Regions from separate parts of the Variovorax sp. RO1 genome, predicted to be linked through region 1. Evidence: predicted binding sites of a transcription regulator. Region 1 holds the regulator's gene; each other region holds the start of a gene.
What was found. The regulator sigma-54, encoded in region 1, starts transcription at its own class of promoters, with help from an activator protein. The targets are predictions, from matches to a motif close to TGGCANGNAANCTGCTTT.
Positions count from the first base shown of each region.

Region 1 (5,112 bases):
TTTCGCTGGCTGCCGTTCCGGCACACGCCCAGCGCGCCCCCAAGGCCGGCACCGATTTCCTCGTGCTCGACAAGCGCGTGCCGGTCGATGCACCGGCCGGCAAGATCGAGGTGGTCGAGTTCTTCTCGTACAACTGCCCGCATTGCAACGACTTCGAGCCCTCGCTCGAAGCCTGGGTCAAGGCAGCTCCGAAAGAAGTGGCGTTCCGCCGCATCCCGGTGCCCTTCGTGGGCAACGACGTCGAAGCCAAGCAGCGCCTGTACTTCACGCTCGAAGCCATGGGCAAGCTGGAGGAATACCACTCGAAGGTGTTCGCCGCGATCCACGCGCAGCGCCAGAACCTGAACGGCGAAGCCAACATCCAGGCTTGGGCCGAACGTGCCGGCCTCGACGGCGCCAAGTTCAAGGAAACCTTTGCGTCCTTCGGCGTGGCCAGCAAGGCCCGCCGCGCCGCGCAGCAAACCGAGGCCTACAAGGTCGCCGGCGTGCCGGCCCTGGCCGTGGCGGGCCGTTGGTATGTCGACGGCGAAACCGCCGGCAGCATGTCCAAGGTGCTGCAAGTGGCGACCTTCCTGACCGGCGAAGCCAAGAAGGGCTGACCGATCCCGCGACCTGACGACCTGGTTTTGGGTCGAATGCAAGGCCCGCTCCGGCGGGCTTTTTCATTGGCGGCGGTGGGCAATCACCGTCCCACGCATACAATGTTTCAGAGCAAGTTTCGTGCCTTTATGACATTGCCCTCCATCCCCACATTCCCCACCCTTCGTCGCCTCGGCCGCCTGGCTTTCGGCGCGCTGTTGCTGGCCGGAGCCGCCTCCGGCGCCCTGGCTGAAACCGCCGACCGCACCAAGCCGATGAACATCGAGTCCGACTCGATGCGCTACGACGACCTGAAACAGACCAGCGTGTTCACCGGCAATGTGCTGGTCACGAAGGGCACGATCATCATCCGCGGTGCGCGGCTGGACGTGCGCCAGGACGCCGAGGGCTACCAGTACGGCGTGGTCACGGCGGCGCCCGGCAAGCTGGCCTATTACAAGCAGAAGCGCAACGCCGGCGACGAGTGGATCGAGGGCGAGTCGGAAGTCATCGAGTACGACAGCCGCGCCGACAACGTCAAGTTCATCCGCCGCGCCGTCATGCGCCGGCTGGTGGGCGCCACGGCCAACGACGAGAGCAGCGGCGCGCTGATCGTCTACGACCAGAGCAACGACACCTACACCGTCAACGGCTCCCTCGTGCCGCCGAACGCCGGCGTCTCGGGGGGCAGCGGTGGCCGCGTGAAGGCCATTCTCACGCCGAAGGCCGCCGCGGCCCCGGCGGCGGGCGGCTCCGCACCGGCAGCCGGCGGCAAGAAGCCCGCCGCTCCGGCACCCACCCCCGCGCCCGGCGCCGGGCTGCGCCCGAGCACCACGCTGGGCGGCAGCACCGAAGGGGAAGGGCGCAAGTGATCGAAACCGCAGGAACCCAGACGACCGCCGACGGCGTCCCCGGCAGCCGCCTCGTGGCGCGCGGCCTCAAGAAGAGCTACGGCAGCCGCACGGTCGTCAAAGACGTCTCGCTCGATGTGCAGAAGGGCGAAGTCGTCGGACTGCTCGGCCCCAACGGCGCGGGCAAGACCACCTCGTTCTACATGATCGTGGGGCTGGTGCGTGCCGATGCCGGCGAGATCACCATCGACGGCGAGCCCATCGCCCACATGCCCATTCACCGCCGCGCGCGCATGGGCCTGAGCTACCTGCCGCAGGAAGCGTCGATCTTCCGCAAGCTCACGGTCGAGGAAAACGTGCGTGCCGTGCTCGAGCTGCAGCGCGAGCCCGACGCCAACGGCCGCATGGTGCCGTTGTCGAAGCAGGCCACCGAAGAGCGACTGGCCGACCTGCTGTCCGACCTGCGCGTCGACCACCTGCGCGATTCGCCCGCGCTCGCACTGTCGGGCGGCGAGCGCCGCCGCGTCGAAATCGCGCGTGCGCTGGCCACGCAGCCGCGCTTCATCCTGCTGGACGAGCCCTTTGCCGGCATCGACCCGATCGCGGTGATCGAGATCCAGCGGATCATCAGTTTCCTGAAAGAGCGCGGCATCGGCGTGCTCATCACCGACCACAACGTGCGTGAAACGCTGGGCATCTGCGATCACGCGTTCATCATCAGCGACGGGCACGTGCTGGCACAAGGCACACCCTCGGAGATCGTCGACAACGCCGAGGTACGCAGGGTGTACCTGGGCGAGCACTTCCGGATGTGACCGTGCGGCGAGGGTCAAGGATCAACGTGGCCACCGTCCGCGCGGAACTTCCTCGCGGGGGGCGCCGCGCACGGCCGCCCGAAGCGGTCGGCCCGCCCCCGGTAGGGGGTTGGCGTAGCGCGAAGCGCGCAGCCTGGGGGGGAGCCATCTTTTCATGAAGCAAGGGCTGTCCCTTCGCGTCTCGCAGCATCTGGCGCTCACGCCGCAGCTGCAGCAGTCCATTCGCCTGCTCCAACTCTCCACGCTCGAACTGAGCCAGGAGGTGGAGCAGATGCTGGACGAGAACCCGTTCCTCGAACGCACCGCGGAAGAAGCGGCGCGCGAAGAGTTCGGGCTCGATGCTGTCGACACGCCCGTGCCACGCGACGATGGCGGTGACACCGGCGAGGGCGATTTCGCGCCGTCCGCCCCCAGTGCCTCCACCGCTTCCAGCGAAGCGACCACGTCCACACCGGAATCCGACGGCCCTGCCGCCGAGATCACCGAGCGCGAGCCCGACTGGGAAGGCGACGGTACCGTCGAGATGGCGCCCGACGACAGCGAGTGGGGCAGCGATGCGCCCGCGCGCCAGAACAACCTCGGCGACGACGAGCGTGCCGACGCCACCGAACTCGCGCGCAGCCAGGAGTCGCTGCAATCGTTCCTGCACCGCCAGGCGCTGACCCTGCGGCTCAACGAAAACGACTGCGCCGCGCTGCGCTTTCTGATCGAATCGCTCAACGACGACGGCTACCTCGAAGACTCGCTGCCCGCGCTGGCCTCGGGCCTGGCAGGCGACGACAACGACCAGTTCGACGACCTCGTGCACCACTTCCAGGTGGCGCTCGGCCTGCTGCAGAGCCTGGAGCCCGTCGGTGTCGGCGCGCGCGACCTCGGCGAATGCCTGAGCATCCAGCTGAAGGCGCTCGCGAACGAAGACGAGACCGAGGCCGAAGCGCTCGTGCGCAAGACCGCCATCGCGATCTGCAAGCAGCCGATGGAGCTGCTCGCGCGGCGCGACTTCAAGCGCCTGGCCACGCTCACGCGCACGAACGAAGAGCTGGTGCGCTCGGCGCTGCAGATCATTGCGCGCCTGGAGCCCAAGCCGGGCCGCCGTTTTGTCGACGTCGAACGCAACATCGTCGTGCCCGACGTGATCGTCACCAAGACGGGCCGCGGCACCAACATCAAGTTCCGCGTCATGCTGAACCCCGAGGTCATGCCGCGCCTGCGCGTGCACGACATCTACGCCGGCGCGCTCAAGGCGCACAAGGGCGAGGGCAGCCAGGCGCTGTCGCAGCGGCTGCAGGAGGCGCGCTGGTTCATCAAGAACATCCAGCAGCGCTTCGACACCATCCTGCGCGTGAGCAACGCCATCGTCGAACGGCAGAAGAGCTACTTCGTGCACGGCGAACTCGCGATGCGCCCGCTGGTGCTGCGCGAGATTGCAGACGAGCTGGGCCTGCACGAATCGACCATCTCGCGCGTGACCACCGCCAAGTACATGTCGACGCCCTTCGGCACCGTCGAGCTCAAGTACTTCTTCGGTTCGGCGCTAGGCACCGAGACCGGCGGCAACGCGTCGAGCACTGCGGTGCGCGCGCTCATCAAGCAGTTCGTGAGTTCCGAGAGCATCAAGAAGCCGCTGTCCGACAGCCAGATTTCCGAGATGCTGAAGGAGCAGGGCATCGAGTGCGCGCGCCGCACCGTGGCCAAGTACCGCGAAGCCCTGCGCATCGCGCCGGCCAACCTGCGCAAGGCCCTGTAGAAAGCTCACGATGACCCATCGCCTGCTGTCGCGCTGTGGGCATTGGGTTGTCGTCATCGCAACTGCGTTGCTGTTCACCGGCTGCGCCACGCTGCCCGACGAAGCACCGCGCGCACCCACCAAGGCCATCGCCGTCTCGGCCGACACTGCGCTCGGCAAGATCGCGCTGGCCTCGCAGCCCGACCCCGACCTCAGCGGCTTTCGCCTGATGCCCGGCGGCGACTTCGCCTTCGACACGCGCCTGCAGCTCGCGCGCCGCGCGCAGCGCACGCTCGACGTGCAGTACTACCAGATCGAGAACGACGAGACCGGCCGCTACCTGCTGCGCACCCTGCGGGATGCGGCCCAGCGCGGCGTGCGCGTGCGCCTGTTGATGGACGACCTGTACACGTCCGGCGAAGACGAACTCCTGCTGGGGCTGGCCGCCACGCCGAACGTGGAGCTGCGCCTGTTCAATCCGTTTCCGGCCGGGCGCGGCAGCCTGCTCAGGCGCTTCACCGCGTCGCTGTTCGACTTCAGCCGCGTCAACCGCCGCATGCACAACAAGCTCTTCATCGCCGACGGCGCGATGGCGGTGGCGGGCGGGCGCAACATCGGCAACCAGTACTTCCGGCGCACCTCGGGCCAGAACTTCATCGATCTCGACACCTTCGTCACGGGTGCATTGATCCCGCGCCTGGGCGTGCTGTTCGACCAGTACTGGAACAGCCCGCACGTGCGCCCGATCGGCTCGGTCGTGCGCACCGACCTGCCGCGCGAAGAGCTGCAGCGCCGCTTCGATGCCGCCACCGGCCCCGACACCACGCCGCCGCCGCCCAAGCCCGCGCCCAACGACCTGCTGGGCTACAGCCCCGTGGCCGACGACCTCGACGCCGGCAAGCTCGGCCTGATCTGGACCACCGCCGAGGCGTACGCCGATTCGCCCGACCGCGTGATCGGCAAGACCGCGTCGTACGGCGGCGTGCCGCTGCTCGACGTCGACAGCGTGCGCTACAACGTGGTCGAGCAGATGCGCCGCGCGCGCAGCGAGGTGACGCTGGTCTCGCCCTACCTGATCCCGGGCGTGTCGGGGCTGGAGGTGATGCGCGAGATCCGCGGGCGCAATGTGAAGATCAGCGTG
Region 1 is NZ_PKMT01000001.1:50,787-55,898, forward strand. Features, by position in the region: gene CY658_RS00225 (thiol:disulfide interchange protein DsbA/DsbL) at 1-599, shown strand, start outside; gene lptA (lipopolysaccharide transport periplasmic protein LptA) at 729-1,451, shown strand; gene lptB (LPS export ABC transporter ATP-binding protein) at 1,448-2,245, shown strand; gene rpoN (RNA polymerase factor sigma-54) at 2,400-3,992, shown strand; gene CY658_RS00245 (phospholipase D family protein) at 4,003-5,112, shown strand, end outside.

Region 2 (5,112 bases), 1.5 Mb from region 1:
CGTTCGGCCGCCTTCAACCGCTGGGCCGGCTTCGACGTCACGCAGGCCGCCGACGGGCAGGCCGAACTGCGCATGAAATGGCGCGAGGAAGACATGGGCCAGTACACCGGCTTCCTGCACGCGGGCATGATCGCCGCGCTGCTCGACACCGTGAGCGGCTTCGCGGCTGCCACCGTGGCGGGCCGCGTGCTGGCCTCGCATTTCTCGGTCAACTGCATCTCGCCCGCCATCGGCGAAGCCTTCGTGGCGCGCGGTCGCGTGGTGAAGGCGGGGCGCAAGCAGGTGTTCGTCGGGGCCGAGCTTTATGCGCAGCCTGAGGGCCAGGGCGACGACGCGCTCAAGCTCGTGGCGACGGCGAACGCCATCCTGGTGCCGGTGGACGAGGCGTCGACGACGCCGAAGCCGAAGCAGGCTGCGTAGTAACCACCACCGTCTCGGCCTCGGCCTTGCGCTTCAGCCCGAACAGCGGGCGCAGCCAGCCGATGCGGCGGATCAGCCCGTCGGTCAGCAGCCAGCAGCCGGCGATCGTCACGGCGACCAGCGCCATCGGTTCCCACACCGGGCCGAGCGCAAGCGGTGCCAGCAGCGCCACGCCCGCGACGATCAGCGTCTGGTGCAGCATGTACCAGGGGTAGACCGACTCGTTTGCCCAGCGCAGCCAGGGCCACGGGCGGTTCAGGTAGCGATGGCCGTGGCCCAGGATCGTGGCGACCGCGAGCCACAGGTAGGTATTGCGCAGCACGTCCATCAGCAGCCCCTGGGGCGGAACGACGGCCCCGACGCGCAGCGCGATGAACGCGCCGATCGCCGCCACCGCCAGCAGCAGCGACACGCGGCGCAGCCGTTCGAGCTCGCGCCAGATGCCCGTGTCCACACCCATCCAGTAGCCGTAGAGGAACACGGTGAAGTAGATGCTGTGCAGGTGGAAGTCCCACAGCAGGTTGTGCGTGGCCGGGAAGTGCCGCGCCAGCAGCACCGTCCACACCACGAGCGGCAGCGCGGGCAACACGAGCAGCTGCCAGCCCCGCAGCCCGTTGAAGCGCCGCCGCACCCACTGCCCGGCGGCCGAGCGCCACAGCGGCAGCGTCAGCGCGACCAGTGCCGTGTAGAGAAACAGGTAGGGCAGGTACCAGAGGTGGTTCCAGGTGATGCCGAACTCCGCCCCCGCGAACGCCCCCTTGGGCCACGGCGCGCCCATCGACAGGTAGCGCAGCAGGAAGGTGCCGAAGCCCGGCGCCACCAGCCCGCGCGCCACGCCTTCGGCATAGGCCTGGTAGGGCACGACCACCGCCATGCCGAAGGCCAGCGGCAGCATCAACCGCAGGCCCCGGCTGCGCAGCAGGCCCCCCGTGCCCTGGCCCCGGCTCAGGAAGCCGAGTGACACGCCCGAGATGAGGAACACCAGGTCCATGCGCCAAAGGTTCAGCACCCGCATCGGCCACGGCAGCCACTCGGCCGCATGCGGGCTCTTCAGGTGCCAGGGCCAGTCGGCCACGTAGTACATGCCCACGTGATAGAGGATGACGAGCAGGAAGGCGAGGGCGCGCAGGGCGTCGATGTCGTGGCGGCGCGGGTCGGCCGGGTGGGTGGGTGCGGTGGTCATTGCAAGCGCCTCGAAGCGAAGAAGCCGCGATGCTCGGGCCCGCGGCCCCGGCCGGGGTCGGTGAGGGGACGGATCGCCCCCGCTTTGTGACGAGCGGTGCCCCGCAGGGACGAAATGGGCCGACCCCAGGGGCCTGTTTTCGCGAGAATTCCCCGCATGCGAGACCCGCGCAAGAACCTGTACGAACGCTACGAGCCGATCCGACGGTACGTGGAGGTGGGTTTCTGGATCGTGGTCATGGCGGTGCAGGCCGTGTTCAACACCTCGGTGGCGCTGGTCGATGCAGGGCGGCGCGCCGTGCCGCACGCCACCTGGGAGATTCTGGTGTGGGAGGGTTCCAGCCACCTCGTGCTGCTGGCGCTGGTGCCGGGCATCGTGGCGGTCGAGCGCTGGCTGTCGCCACTGCCGCGCAGGCACCTGCTGCGCTACCTGGCGGGGCATGCGGTGGCCAGCGTGGTCTTCAGCGTGGTGCACGTGATGGCCATGTTCGCGCTGCGCGCGCTGGCTTACGCGGCGGTCGGCGAGCGCTACGACTTCGCGGACTGGCGCGGCCAGTGGGGCTACGAATACCTGAAGGACGTGCGCGCGTACGCGTCGATGGTCTTCGGCATCTGGGCCTACCGGCTGTTCATGCTGCGGCTGCAGGGGGAGGCGCGGGTGCTCGATGCGCCGGAGGACGCAGGGGCGGCGGAGGCCGCGATGCCGCTGGTGACGCCCGAGGCGCCCACCGACGCAGCGGCTGCTGCTGCCATGCCTCCCGCGCCCGCTGTCGAAGCGCCGCCGGCGCCACCGCCCGTGGTCGCCCGCCCCGAACGTTTCCTCGTGCGCAAGCTGCGCCGCGAATTTCTCATCGCCGCCACCGACATCGACTGGCTGCAGGCCGAGGGCAACTACGTCGGCCTGCACGTCAACGGCCACGACTACCTGCTGCGCGCCACGCTCACCGACTTCCTGACCCAACTCGACCCCGCCACCTTCGTGCGCGTGCATCGCAGCCACGCGGTGAACCTGGGTCGCATCAAGGAGATCGAGCCGCTCGACGGCGGCGATGCCCGGCTGCACATGCACGACGGCACGACCGTGCCCTGCAGCCGGCGGTATCGCGACGCGCTGCGCGGCGGCGCGGGCTGAGCGCTTCGGCGCGTTCCGATCCGGTGCGCGCCCTGCGAAATCAGCCCGTTCTTGGGTCGTTTCGCACCATCCAAGAGCCTGTAGGCACCATTTTTGCTTTCTTGCGCCGGCACCCCGAGCCGTTCGGGTGCGACGCACCAAATCAAACCCAAAACCTGCAAGAAGCTCTCATGGACGCACTCAAACAGGGCGCAGATGCGCTGTTCATCCTTCTCGGCGCCATCATGGTCCTGGCCATGCATGCCGGCTTCGCCTTTCTGGAACTGGGCACCGTGCGCAAGAAGAACCAGGTCAATGCGCTGGTCAAGATCCTGGTCGACTTCTCGGTGTCGACCATCGTGTACTTCCTGGTGGGCTACGGTGTGGCTTACGGCACCCATTTCTTCGTCAGCGCCACCGAACTGTCGGCAAGAAGCGGCTATGAGCTGGTGAAGTTCTTCTTCCTGCTGACCTTCGCGGCGGCCATTCCGGCCATCATCTCGGGCGGCATCGCCGAGCGCGCCAAGTTCTGGCCGCAGCTGATCGCCACCGCGGTGATCGTCGGCTTCGTCTACCCGCTGTACGAGGGCATCGCCTGGAACAAGGCCTTCGGCATCCAGGCCTGGATCGCCTCGGTCACGGGCCATGAATTCCATGACTTCGCCGGCTCGGTCGTCGTGCACGCCGTGGGCGGCTGGCTTGCGCTGCCAGCCGTGCTGCTGCTGGGCGCGCGCCGCAACCGCTATCGGGGCGACGGCTCGCTCAGTGCGCACCCACCGTCGAACATCCCGTTCCTGGCGCTGGGCGCGTGGGTGCTGTGCGTGGGCTGGTTCGGCTTCAACGTGATGAGCGCGCAGAGCATCGACAAGATATCGGGCCTCGTCGCCGTCAACTCGCTGATGGCCATGGTCGGCGGCACGCTGGTGGCACTGGCCATGGGCAAGAACGACCCCGGCTTTGTCTACAACGGCCCGCTCGCCGGCCTCGTGGCCGTGTGCGCCGGCTCCGACCTCATGCACCCGCTGGGCGCGCTCGTGGCGGGCGGCGTGGCCGGCGCCATCTTCGTCTTCATGTTCACGCGCACCCAGAACAAATGGAAGATCGACGACGTGCTCGGCGTGTGGCCGCTGCACGGCCTGTGCGGCACCTGGGGCGGCATCGCAGCCGGCATCTTCGGCACCCAGGCGCTCGGCGGCATCGGCGGCGTGAACCTGTGGGCGCAGCTCATCGGCACCCTGCTCGGCGTGGTCTGGGCGCTGATCGGCGGCGCCCTGGTGTACGGCGTGCTCAAGGCGACGATGGGGCTGCGGCTGTCGCAGGAAGAGGAATACGACGGGGCGGATCTGTCGATTCACCACATTTCGGCGACGCCGGAGCGGGAGGTGAATTGGTAAGGGCGAGGGCCCGGTGAGGGAAATGCGGCTCAGGAAATGAGCCGCAACGGGGGATTTGCGGCTCACGGCACGAATTTGCCAGCTGTAGCAAACTTGCCGGCGGCCCCCGATCCCATCTGTTCACCACCCCATGACCCAATCGCCCCCCGCCCTCGAAGTCCTCCCCCGCGACCTTTCCGCCTACCGCGAGGGCAACGTCGGCATCGACTACGTGCACCGCTTCGAGTCCGGCAAGCCCGGTCCGCACGTGCTCATCAACGCGCTCACGCACGGCAACGAGATCTGCGGCATGACCGCCGCCACGCACCTGCTCGACACCGGCGTGCGCCCGAAGATCGGCACGCTCACCATCAGCTTTGCCAACGTGGCGGCGTACGAGTCCTTCAACGAGGCGCTGCCCTTCGACAGCCGCCAGCTGGTGCACAACCTCAACCGCGTGTGGTCGCCCGAATGGCTCGACGGCAGTGAAGACAGTCCCGAGCTGAGTCGCGCCCGCGTGCTGCGCCCGGTGGTGAGCGCGGCCGACCACATCCTCGACATCCATTCCACGAGCCAGCCCGTGATCCCGTTCTGGGTGTACCCGGCCTTCGACCGCAACGCCGAGGCCGCCATGGCCATCGGCCGCCCGTCGGTGCACCTGGTGATGCCCGACGGCCTGGGCTCGGGCACGCCGCTGATCCAGCACGGCCAGCATGGCAAGGCCGACGGCAAGGGCGTGGCGCTGGTGGCCGAGTGCGGCCAGCATTTCCTGCGCTCGGCCTCCGAGCTGGCCACCGCCATCTCGCTCGACTTTCTGGCGCACTTCGGCCTCATCGACAAAGACCCGGCCGTGCCCGCGCCCGGCGAGCAGCGCCGCTTCGAGCTGCTGCAGACGCACGTCATCAAGTCAGAAGATTTCGCCTTCGTGCGCCCGCTGATCGGCTTCGAGACCTTTGCCAAGGGCGAGCTGATCGCCACCAACGGCCCGGACGAAATCCGCGCGCCGTGCGACGACTGCACGATCTT
Region 2 is NZ_PKMT01000001.1:1,572,414-1,577,525, forward strand. Features, by position in the region: gene CY658_RS07670 (PaaI family thioesterase) at 1-420, shown strand, start outside; gene CY658_RS07675 (acyltransferase family protein) at 338-1,603, opposite strand; gene CY658_RS07680 (LytTR family DNA-binding domain-containing protein) at 1,760-2,734, shown strand; gene CY658_RS07685 (ammonium transporter) at 2,905-4,107, shown strand; gene CY658_RS07690 (succinylglutamate desuccinylase/aspartoacylase domain-containing protein) at 4,238-5,112, shown strand, end outside.
Region 2: CY658_RS07685 (ammonium transporter) is a predicted target of sigma-54. The motif match lies at 2,817-2,834, and genes of this name have one in related genera.

Region 3 (5,112 bases), on a different contig from region 1:
GACGACGACGGCGTGATCCGCAGCGTGCCGCTCATCGCGCGCTACGAAGGCGAGCACGCGTCGCCCGGGCACTACGAGTCGCTGGCGCTGGCGGTCTACCGGCTGGCGAACGACTCGCCGCCGGTGCGGCCGGCGCTCGTGGCCGGCGATGGCAACTTTCCGCGCCTGCAGGCGCTGGTGCTGGGGTCGTTGCGCATCCCGGTCGACCAGAGCGCCAGCCTGCAGGTGCCGTTCCGCGGCCCCGGCGGTCCGCGTGCCGGGTCGTTCCGCTACGTGGCCGCTGCCGACGTGCTCGACGGCCGTCTGGCGCCGGGCGAACTCAAGGGAAAGATCGTGCTGCTCGGCGCCACCGCGCCCGGCCTGCAGGACCTGCGCGCCACCCCGGTCGGTGCCGCGTTCCCGGGCGTCGAAGTGCACGCCAACATCGTCTCGGGTTTGCTCGACCGGCGCCTGCTGGCCGTGCCCGACTACGCGCCGGGCTACGAAGTGCTGACCGTGCTGGCCGCGGGACTGCTGCTCGCGTTCGGGTTGTCGCTGCTGTCCGCATCGCGCGCCGTGCTGCTCGGCGCGGGCGTGGTCGCCGCGCTGGTAGGCCTCAACACCTGGCTCTACATCGGCCACAGCCTCGTGCTCCCGCTCGCGTCGGCGCTCTTCATGGCGGCGCTGGCGTTCGCGCTCAACATGAGCTGGGGCTACTTTGTCGAATCGCGCGCGCGGCGCGGGCTGGTGCGGCTCTTCGGCACCTACGTGCCGCCGCAGCTGGTCGACGAAATGCTCGTGCGGCCCGGCCGCTACAGCATGCGCGCCGAGAGCAAAGAGATGACCGTGATGTTCTGCGACATGCGCGACTTCACCCGGTTGTCCGAGCAGATGGCGCCGGCCGAGCTGCAGGCCTTTCTGAACACCGTCTTCAGCCGCCTTACCGAGGTGATCAGCGCGCACCGCGGCACCGTCGACAAATACATGGGCGACTGCGTCATGGCCTTCTGGGGCGCGCCGATCGACACGCCCGACCACGCCGCGCTCGCCGTGCAGGCCGCGCTCGACATGGCCGCCGCCGTGCACGACATCAACCGCCGGCACCGCGCGAACGGCCGTCCCGAGATCAGCGCCGGCATCGGCCTCAACAGCGGCCTCATGAGCGTGGGCGACATGGGCTCGACCGCGCGCCGCAGCTATACCGTGGTCGGCGATGCGGTCAATCTCGCGTCCCGGCTGGAGGGCTTGAGCGGACACTACGGCGTCGAGGTCGTGGCCAGCGGCGCGACCCGCGACGCGGCCCCTGGCTTCGTCTGGCAGGAGCTCGACAGCGTGCGCGTCAAGGGCAAGGCCCAGGCCGTCGCCATCTACACCCCGCTTTCGGCGCAGGCCGGCGCCGAGGCGCAGGACACGACGCGGCAGCAACTCGACCGATGGAGCCAGGTGCTCGCCGCCTACCGCCGCCAGGATTGGGCGCTGGGCCGAAACTTGCTGGCTCCCCTGCTCGCCGCGGATGCCAAAAAAGTCCTTTACCAGCTCTATGCCCAGCGTTTAGCCTCGATGGCGCTACGCCCGCAAGACCCGGACTGGGACGGCGCCACCCGGTTCGACACCAAATAATGTCAGACGCACACAAGAGGTCTTCCACCATGCAGGTACGCGTGCTGGGTTGCTCGGGCGCCATCGCCAAGGACTGCCGCACCACCTCGTTCCTGGTCGATGCGGACCTGCTCGTGGACGCCGGCACGGGCGTCGGCGATCTCACCCTCGACGAGATGGCCGCCATCGACGACGTGGTGCTCACCCATTCGCACCTCGACCACATCGCCGCCCTGCCCCTGATGCTCGACGCCGTCGGCAGCCGCCGCACCCGGCCGCTGCGCGTGCATGCATTGGCCGCCACCATCGACGCGCTGCGGGCGCATGTGTTCAACAACGTCATCTGGCCGAATTTCGAGCGCATTCCCAGCCCTGAATCGCCCTTCGTGAGCTTCCACGAGATCACGGTCGGGCAACGCCTCGAGCTGGGCCGCGACGCCCCCAAGCTGATCGAGGTGCTGCCGGCAGTCCACACCGTGCCGGCCTGCGGCTTCGCCATCCGCCGGGCCGAAGGCGGCGCTCACTGGGTCTTCAGCGGTGACACCGAACGCAACCCGCCCTTCTGGGAGCGCATCAACGCGATCGACGTGGCGATGCTGGTCATCGAGACCGCCTTCAGCTCCCGCGAGGAGGCCCTGGCCGAACGCAGCCTGCACCTGTCGCCGGTGGCGCTGGCGCACGAGCTGGCGCAGATCGATCCGGGCAAGCAATACCCGATCTACATCACCCACACCAAGCCGGCAGAGACCGAGGAAATCATGAGCCAGATCGAGATGCTGGCGGGGCGGGAAGTGGCAGGGTTGGCGCAGCGGGACATCCGCTGGCTCAAGGCGAACGGGGTGCTGACCTTCTGACCGAGCCCGCCCGGGCATGACAAATTTGTCGACACAATTGGCATCTGAGTGCGAGTTGTGTCACATCATGTAACCATCTTGTGACCAAAGACGGCCCGATCGAGGGCTGCAGGGTGGAGAAGCCGGGTGGCACGGATGCTGCGGAAGTTACCCCGCTCCGGGCTGGTTCCCGGGCTCTACAAACCAACCTGGAGTTAATGAATGAACCGTCGTTCTATCGCACGCAATGTGCAAAAGGGTTTCACCCTGATCGAGTTGATGATCGTTGTGGCGATCATTGGTATCTTGGCGGCTGTGGCGTTGCCTGCGTATCAGGATTACACGGTGCGTGCAAAGGTCTCTGAGATTGTGCTGGCCGCTTCGTCTTGCCGCACCACGGTAACTGAAGCTGTTCAATCGACTTCTGCAACCACTCTGACCGCTGCGATGTTTCCGTGCGATGGCGGTGCCGCCTCGGGTGCAACAGTTTCCAAGTATGTGAGTAGCATTGCAGTCGCTGCCGATGGCAAGGTCACAGTGACGGCGCAAGGAATTTCGCAACTGACGGCTGGCTCTGCGGACGTGCTGACCCTTCGTCCTTTGAGCGCCGCTGCCACGGCTCTCGTGGTTGGCGATGCAGGCAAAACGATTTTTGCTTGGAGATGCGGTTCTTCGACAGATGGCACAACCATTCTTCCGAAGTATCTGCCTGGCTCTTGCCGCGGCTAATTTCTATTGAAAATTAAAAAACGCTCTCTCGGGAGCGTTTTTTTTTGATCAATGAAATCGAATACGAAGGTAATATCGTTCTTGGGGTTTGGGCTGACGTTGGGGCTGTTAGCTCCAGATCATTTCCTGCCTTGGCCGTCTTTCAGACATGATTTTCTAGTTGGAATTGGATTTTCTCCATTGGGGTTCTATGCGATATGGAGGAGGATTGCCATGCCAAAAATTGCACTCCTCGTTTTTTTTCTCTCATTGACTCCGTTGTTGCAGATAATGGCAGGGGAAACTCTATTTTTTGGTGATGGCTGGATTGCGTGGCTTTACATTTCTGCAGCACTTGTTTCATTGGTGTTGGCTGCGAATTTTGTTCGTGATGGCAAATCAGAAAACCAGATGCAAGAAATTCAACCAGTGATTTTTGCATTGGTTGCTGCTGCCGTGCTCTCTGTTGGAATTTCATTGTTTCAATGGCTTGAATTGAGTTATTTTTCTGAATTCATCTCCCAATCGCAAGCCGTGGGAAGGTATGGCGCTAATTTGGCTCAACCGAATCAGTTGGCAATTGTTCTTTTGCTGGGTGTGGCGTGCACTATATTTTTGTTCGAAAATAGAATTCTGAATTCATATTCGGCGATGTTGCTCGGGGCCTTTTTGAGCTTTGGTCTCGTGATGACCCAGTCGCGAATGGTCTTTCTTGCGCTGCTTTTTCTATGGATTATGCACTGGGGCCTTGGGCAGCGAGCTTTGTTGCGTACATCTGGAAAATCAATTTTTCTTCTGAGTAGTTTTTTTGGCGTAATGATGTTCGCATGGCCCTCTATCAATGAGATGCTTCTGTTAGGGGAGCCATCCGCATTGATTGATCGCGTGAGTAAAGACAGCCGTTTCGATCTTTGGCGAAGCATGGTGGACGCTATCAGACAGTCCCCATGGGTCGGTTATGGCTGGGGGCAAATCCCTCTAGCGCAGCAGGCAACGGCGCTGAAGCATCCAGCAACATATGCATTTTTTGATTCAGCCCACAATATTGGACTAGATATTGCCGTTTCAGCAGGGCTGCCTGTTGCCGTGATATTTTTTGTTTGGCTAGCACTTTGGTTCAAAAAGCAAGTTTCTAGCTGTCGAGATCCTTTGTCATGGAGTGTCTTGCTGGCAGTAGGATTTGCTTTTTGCCATGCCATGGTTGAGTATCCGCTAGCGTATGCCTATATATTGTTGCCCGTTTGCTTTTTTATAGGTGCGTTAAGCCGGAATGAAATAATTGAATTCGAAGTGAATGGAATAATTCCATCCTCATTTCGATGGGGGTTTGCTGGAATCAGTGTGCTTACATTGGCGGGGTTTTTTGTGGTTTCAAATGAATACATTCGATTTGAAAATGACTGGCGCCGCACCCGGATGGAGATTTCCGGAATTTCATTCGCTGAAAAAGATTGGGAGGCTTATAAGCCAATTTTTCTGACTCAATTGAGGGATTATTCGGAGTTTGCGAGAACGGTGCCCGAACGGGGCATGACTGAAAAGAAAATTCTCTGGATGAGCGAGGTCGCAAAGCGCTTTGGTCAACCATCAGTACTGACAAGGTACGCGATTGCGGCAGCGCTGAACGGAAAGCCGGAGGTGGCAGCACGTTCATTGGCATTGCTATGCAGAACCCAAGCGCCTCGTGTCTGTGTCAAAGTCTTAAAAAACTGGCGGGCAATTTCTTCAGATCCGGCTTATCCAGAACTGAAATTGGTCGCACTTCCCGCATTAGGCTGAAGATATTCCGAATTTGAGAGGCGGAACTTACAACTCCTTTCGAACCTTGGTCTGGTGGATGTTCGGAGACAGGGCCTGTCCATTTGCGGCGCTATCCCCATCTGGGTGCACCGACAAGGCATGTGCAAAGGTGTCGTGCACTTGAGAGGATGGCCCGTTGCGCGAACTGTGAATGCCGGATGAACCGGTCGGCACGCGTTGTGAAAATAGGGCT
Region 3 is NZ_PKMT01000002.1:614,010-619,121, forward strand. Features, by position in the region: gene CY658_RS14090 (CHASE2 domain-containing protein) at 1-1,599, shown strand, start outside; gene CY658_RS14095 (3',5'-cyclic-nucleotide phosphodiesterase) at 1,629-2,432, shown strand; gene CY658_RS14100 (pilin) at 2,634-3,140, shown strand; gene CY658_RS14105 (PglL family O-oligosaccharyltransferase) at 3,354-4,898, shown strand.
Region 3: CY658_RS14100 (pilin) is a predicted target of sigma-54. The motif match lies at 2,560-2,577, and genes of this name have one in related genera.

Region 4 (5,112 bases), on a different contig from region 1:
CGGTGGCGACGCTGCCAATCAACGTGCCGCAGAAGCGGAACACCGCCTTGGAGCGCACGGCGCCGGCCAGCGGGTGGGCGACGACGTAGGTGGTCATGAGCGCCCAGAAGGGGCGAGGCAGGCCGGCGCGGCTGGCCAGATACATCGCGAGCATCGCGGCGGCGAAGCTCTTGACGGAAAACAGGACTTCCGCGCGGGTGAAGCGCGGCAGGGCCATCGACAGTGCCATTTACTGGCCGCGCCCTTCCTGCTGCAGGCTCTGCATGCCGGAGGCACTGCGGCCGAGCTTGGCCTCGAGCGCGCCGAAGACGCGCAAGGTGGCGGCGATGTCCTCGTCAGGAATGCCTTCGAACAGCGCAGCGCGCATCTGGCGCAGCGCGGCCTCGATGGGCTCGCAGACGGCGCGGCCCGCGGCCGTGAGGTGCAGCGTCTTGGCGCGGCGGTCGGCCGGGTCTTCGCGGCGCTCGACCAGACCGGCCTCGACCAGCTGGTCGAGCGAGCGCACCAGCGACGGCCCCTCGATGCCCAGCGCCTCGGCCACCGTGCCCTGGCGCACGCCGTCTTCCATCCGCCCGAGCACCACAACCGGCCAGGCCAGCGTCTGCGACAGGCCGACGTGCGCCACCGCCTTGTCGGCCGCCGCGCGGTAGCCGCGCTGGAGCACCGACAGCGAGGTGCCGAGCCGCATCAGCGCGTGTTCGCGCAGCGGGGAGAGGGGTTCGGAATCGGCCACGGCGTTATCAATTAGTTAGCTTGCTAACAATTGTACGGGTTTCTACCAATCCTTGCAGGCGGCCGTTGCATGGCCCGGACAATGACCCGATGGACACAGAAAAACTCGCGCTCGACATCGCGCAGGCGCTGCGACACGCCATGGCGACGCCCGGCTTTTCGGTCGACGACTATCTGGACGGCAGGGACGCAGCGCCGTTCGACCCAGCCTGGTCCAACGCCCACGCCGGGCTGCAGAAGACGCTGGAACAGCGGCCGGAAACGACCCGCCGGGCCATCGAGAAGGGCTCGGCCGCGCTGCGCGAACCGGTGTTCAAGCTGGTGATGGGCGCCTGCGGCAACCCCGACCTGGCAGCCCGCCTGTCCGACGACGCCGGCCTGATCCTCGAGGCGGCGCTGGCCGGGTTTTCGTCAGGGTGGATCGACGCGCTGCGGCGTTGCTACGCGTCGCATCGGCTGCCGTGCGGCGCGCTCGATGCATGACGACGGCAGGAGGCCATGGTCGAAAAAGAAAAGTGTGAAGCTCGCCGATAAGCCGGATTCTGTGCACCGGAACCCTCTTGCGAAGATCCCGGCGTGACCGCCATTACTCTGGGCCGTTTGTCGCCAAACGGCTCGATGCCACCTACCCGCCAGCTCAGCGGAACCACCTCAATACTGGCCTACTTGGTGTTGCTGCGCGCAGAGATTGCCCGTTTCACCCGAACTGAATCGGCTCGTCTCTGTTGCTCTGATCCTCACCTCACGGTGGAGAGTCGTTAACTCCTGCGCTGTCCTGTGCAGTCCGGACGTTCCTCCAGTGCGATCTTTCGACCCGATGCTGTTGCCCGAAGGCAGAGCGTCGTCCCTTTCGGGCTTGCACCAGCGGCGGTCTGGCGTGCTTCACGGCGCGATTATCGCCCGGCGCACCAATGACCCTTCAGGCGACGCCGCGGGCCGGCCCTCAGCCGGGCGTTTCGTGGTCGCCGGCCTGCACCAGGCCCAGCTTGCGCAGCGTTCGATGGAAGTTGCTGCGGTCGATGCCGGCCTCGCGCGCGGCGCTGGCCACGCGACCGCCGTGGCGGGCGAGGACTTCCGAGAGCCAGGCGCGCTGGAAGGCCTCGGTCGCTTCGCGCAGCGTGCCGCCTGCAGTTGCAAGCCCCGCGTGTTCGCTCGCCAGAACCTGCGCGGGCGCCACCACAGGAGATATCGCAGGACTTTCCGTTGCGGCGCTGTCCAGCGCGAGATGGTGCGGTTCGATGGCCGTCCAGCGTGAACCTCGCGGCTGCTCCCTGAATGCCCGCAGCGAGGCGCGGCTGATCACATGCTCGAGCTCGCGCACGTTGCCCGGCCAGCCGTGCGCCAGCAAGGCGGCCTTCGACGCCGGCGAAAGCCGCAGGTTGCGCGCGCCCAGCCGATGCTGGTTCTCCTCGAGAAAGCTGCCGGCCAGCACAAGCACGTCGCGCCCGCGTTCGCGCAGCGGCGCCACGACGAGCGGATAGACCGACAGCCGGTGGTACAGGTCGACGCGAAAGCGGCCCTGCGCAATCGCGGCGGGCAGGTCGCGGTTGGTGGCCGCGATCACGCGCACGTCGACCTTGCGCATGCGGTCGCTGCCGGGCCGCTGCACCTCGCCGCTTTGCAGCACGCGCAGCAGCTTGGCCTGCACGCTCAGCGGCAGCTCGCCGACCTCGTCGAGAAAGAGCGTGCCGCCGTCCGCGATCTCGAACTTGCCGTCGCGGTCCTGCACGGCGCCGGTGAACGCGCCGCGCTTGTGGCCGAAGAGTTCGCTGTCGGCCAGCGTCTCGGGCAGCGCCGCGCAGTTGACCTGCACCAGCGGCTGCTCGCTGCGCCGCGAGCGCGCGTGCAGGCGCTGCGCGACGAGGTCCTTGCCGACGCCGGTTTCGCCGAGCAGCAGCACCGTGAGGTCGGATACGGCGACGGTGTCGATCTCATCGCACAGCTGCTTCATCGCCGGGCTGCTGCCCAGCAGCTCGCGGGGCGCGCCGCGGCCTGCGCGCAGGGCCTGCGCCACGGCCTGCTCGCGCATCGCGCGCGCCTGCATCTCGCGGATCGTGTGAGCGGCCTCGATGCCGGTTTCGACGAGGGTGACCAACGCTTCCATCTGCGCCGGGCTCACGGCATCGAAGGCGTGCGGTTCCAGGGCATCCAGCGTGAGCAGGCCCCAGAGGGCGCCGCGCAAACGCAGCGGCGCGCCCATGCAGTCGTGCACCGGCAGGATGCCCGGCTGGCCGGCGACGAGGCCGTCGTACGGGTCGGGCAGGTTGCTGTCGTGCGCGAAACGCAGGCCGCGCTCGCTGCCGAGCAGGCGCGCAAAACGCGGATGGGCGGCGACGGGAAACTGGCGCCCGAGGGTTTCGTCGCTCAGGCCGTCGACCGCGACGGGCTTCAGCACGTCGACGTCGAGCTGCAGCAGCGCGGCGGCATCGCAGCGAACCAGTCCGCGCGCGGCGGCGAGCAGCGATCGGTAGCGGGCGGCCTCGGCTTCGGGCTCGGTGGTCGAATCGACACGGTTTGAGGTCATATGTACAACGCTTGATTTGTTGTTAATTTGACCACGCCTAATAAATCCCCAATGACGTCAAGCACTTGCAACGGCCTTCCGGCTGGCACGGATCGTGAGAAGACAAAGGCATCTCAACCGAAGCACCACAAGACCATGAACCCGCAAACCATCGCCATCGTCAAGTCCACCGTGCCCGCACTGAAGGCCCACGGCGAGGCCATCACCCGCCACTTCTACAAGATCATGTTCGAGGGCCACCCGCAGGTGAAGGCCTTCTTCAACGAAGCGCACCAGGCCGCCGGCACCCAGGCGCGTGCGCTGGCGGGTGCGGTCATCGCGTACGGCGCGCACATCGACCGGCTCGACGAGATCGCCGGCGCCCTGCCCCGGATCATCCAGAAGCACGCGGCGCTGGGCGTGCTGCCCGAGCACTATCCGATCGTCGGCCACTACCTGCTGCGCGCCGTGAAAGAGGTGCTCGGCGATGCCGCGACCGACGAGGTGATCGCCGCGTGGGGCGAGGCCTATGAATCGCTGGCGGGCCTGCTCATCGCCGCGGAAGAAGCCGTCTACAGCGCCAACGCGGCGCAGACCGGCGGATGGCGCGGCACGCGCGAGTTCCGTGTGGCGCGGCGCGAAGACGAAAGCGAGGTCATCACCTCGTTCTACCTGGAGCCCGTGGACGGCGGCGCGCTGCTGGCCTTCTCGCCGGGGCAGTACCTCACGCTGGTGCTGGAGATCGACGGCCAGCCGGTGCGGCGCAACTACTCGCTGTCCGACGCGCCGGGCAAGCCGTGGTACCGCATCAGCGTGAAGAAGGAAGAAGGCGGTCGCGCCTCGAACTGGCTGCACGAGGCCGCAGTCGTCGGCACGCATCTGCAGGTGCAGGCACCGTGCGGCGACTTCGTGTTGCAGCCCGCCGGCGAGCAGGCGCGCCCGCTGGTGCTGGTGACGGGCGGCGTGGGCATCACGCCCGCGATGAGCATGCTCGAATCGATGGCGCACACGGGCCGGCCGGTGCACTTCGTCCATGCGGCACGGCACGGCGGCGCACATGCGTTCCGCGCCCACGTCGACGCGCTCGCGCAGCGGCATGCGAACGTGAAGCCGCTGTATGTCTACGACGCGCCGCGCGACACCGATACGCCGCACGCGACCGGCTTCGTCACGCGCGAACTGCTGGCCGGGGTGCTGCCGGAAGACCGCGACGTCGACCTGTACTTTCTCGGGCCGAAGCCTTTCATGAAGGCGGTGTACGCCAACGGGCTGGCGCTCGGCGTGCCCAAGCAGCAGCTTCGCTACGAGTTCTTCGGGCCGCTCGAAGCCCTGGAAGCCTGAGGGAAGCAAAGCCCTGCACTGAAACGGTCGCGGGCTGGTCTCACAATGCGCGCTGTCCGTCCGACAAACGCATTGATCCAAGGAGATTCCATGAAGGCCCAGAACATCCTCCAGACCATCGGCAACACGCCGCACATCCGCATCAACCGCCTGTTCGGTCACGCGAAGCAGCAGGTCTGGATCAAGTCGGAGCGCGCCAACCCCGGCGGCTCGATCAAGGACCGCATCGCGCTCGCGATGGTCGAAGACGCGGAGAAGAGCGGCGCGCTGAAACCCGGCGGCACGATCGTCGAGCCGACCTCGGGCAACACCGGCATCGGCCTGGCGATGGTCGCGGCCGTCAAGGGCTACAAGCTGATCCTGGTGATGCCCGACAGCATGTCGGTCGAGCGCCGCCGCCTGATGCTGGCCTACGGCGCCACCTTCGACCTCACGCCGCGCGCCGGCGGCATGAAGGCCTCGATCGCCCGCGCCGAGGAAATCGTGGCCGGCACGCCCGGCGCGTGGATGCCGCAGCAGTTCAACAACCCCGCGAA
Region 4 is NZ_PKMT01000002.1:1,227,763-1,232,874, forward strand. Features, by position in the region: gene CY658_RS16800 (FUSC family protein) at 1-229, opposite strand, end outside; gene CY658_RS16805 (MarR family winged helix-turn-helix transcriptional regulator) at 230-688, opposite strand; gene CY658_RS16810 (hypothetical protein) at 823-1,215, shown strand; RNA gene rnpB (RNase P RNA component class A) at 1,248-1,616, opposite strand; gene norR (nitric oxide reductase transcriptional regulator NorR) at 1,676-3,256, opposite strand; gene hmpA (NO-inducible flavohemoprotein) at 3,392-4,576, shown strand; gene cysK (cysteine synthase A) at 4,667-5,112, shown strand, end outside.
Region 4: hmpA (NO-inducible flavohemoprotein) is a predicted target of sigma-54. The motif match lies at 3,340-3,357, and genes of this name have one in related genera.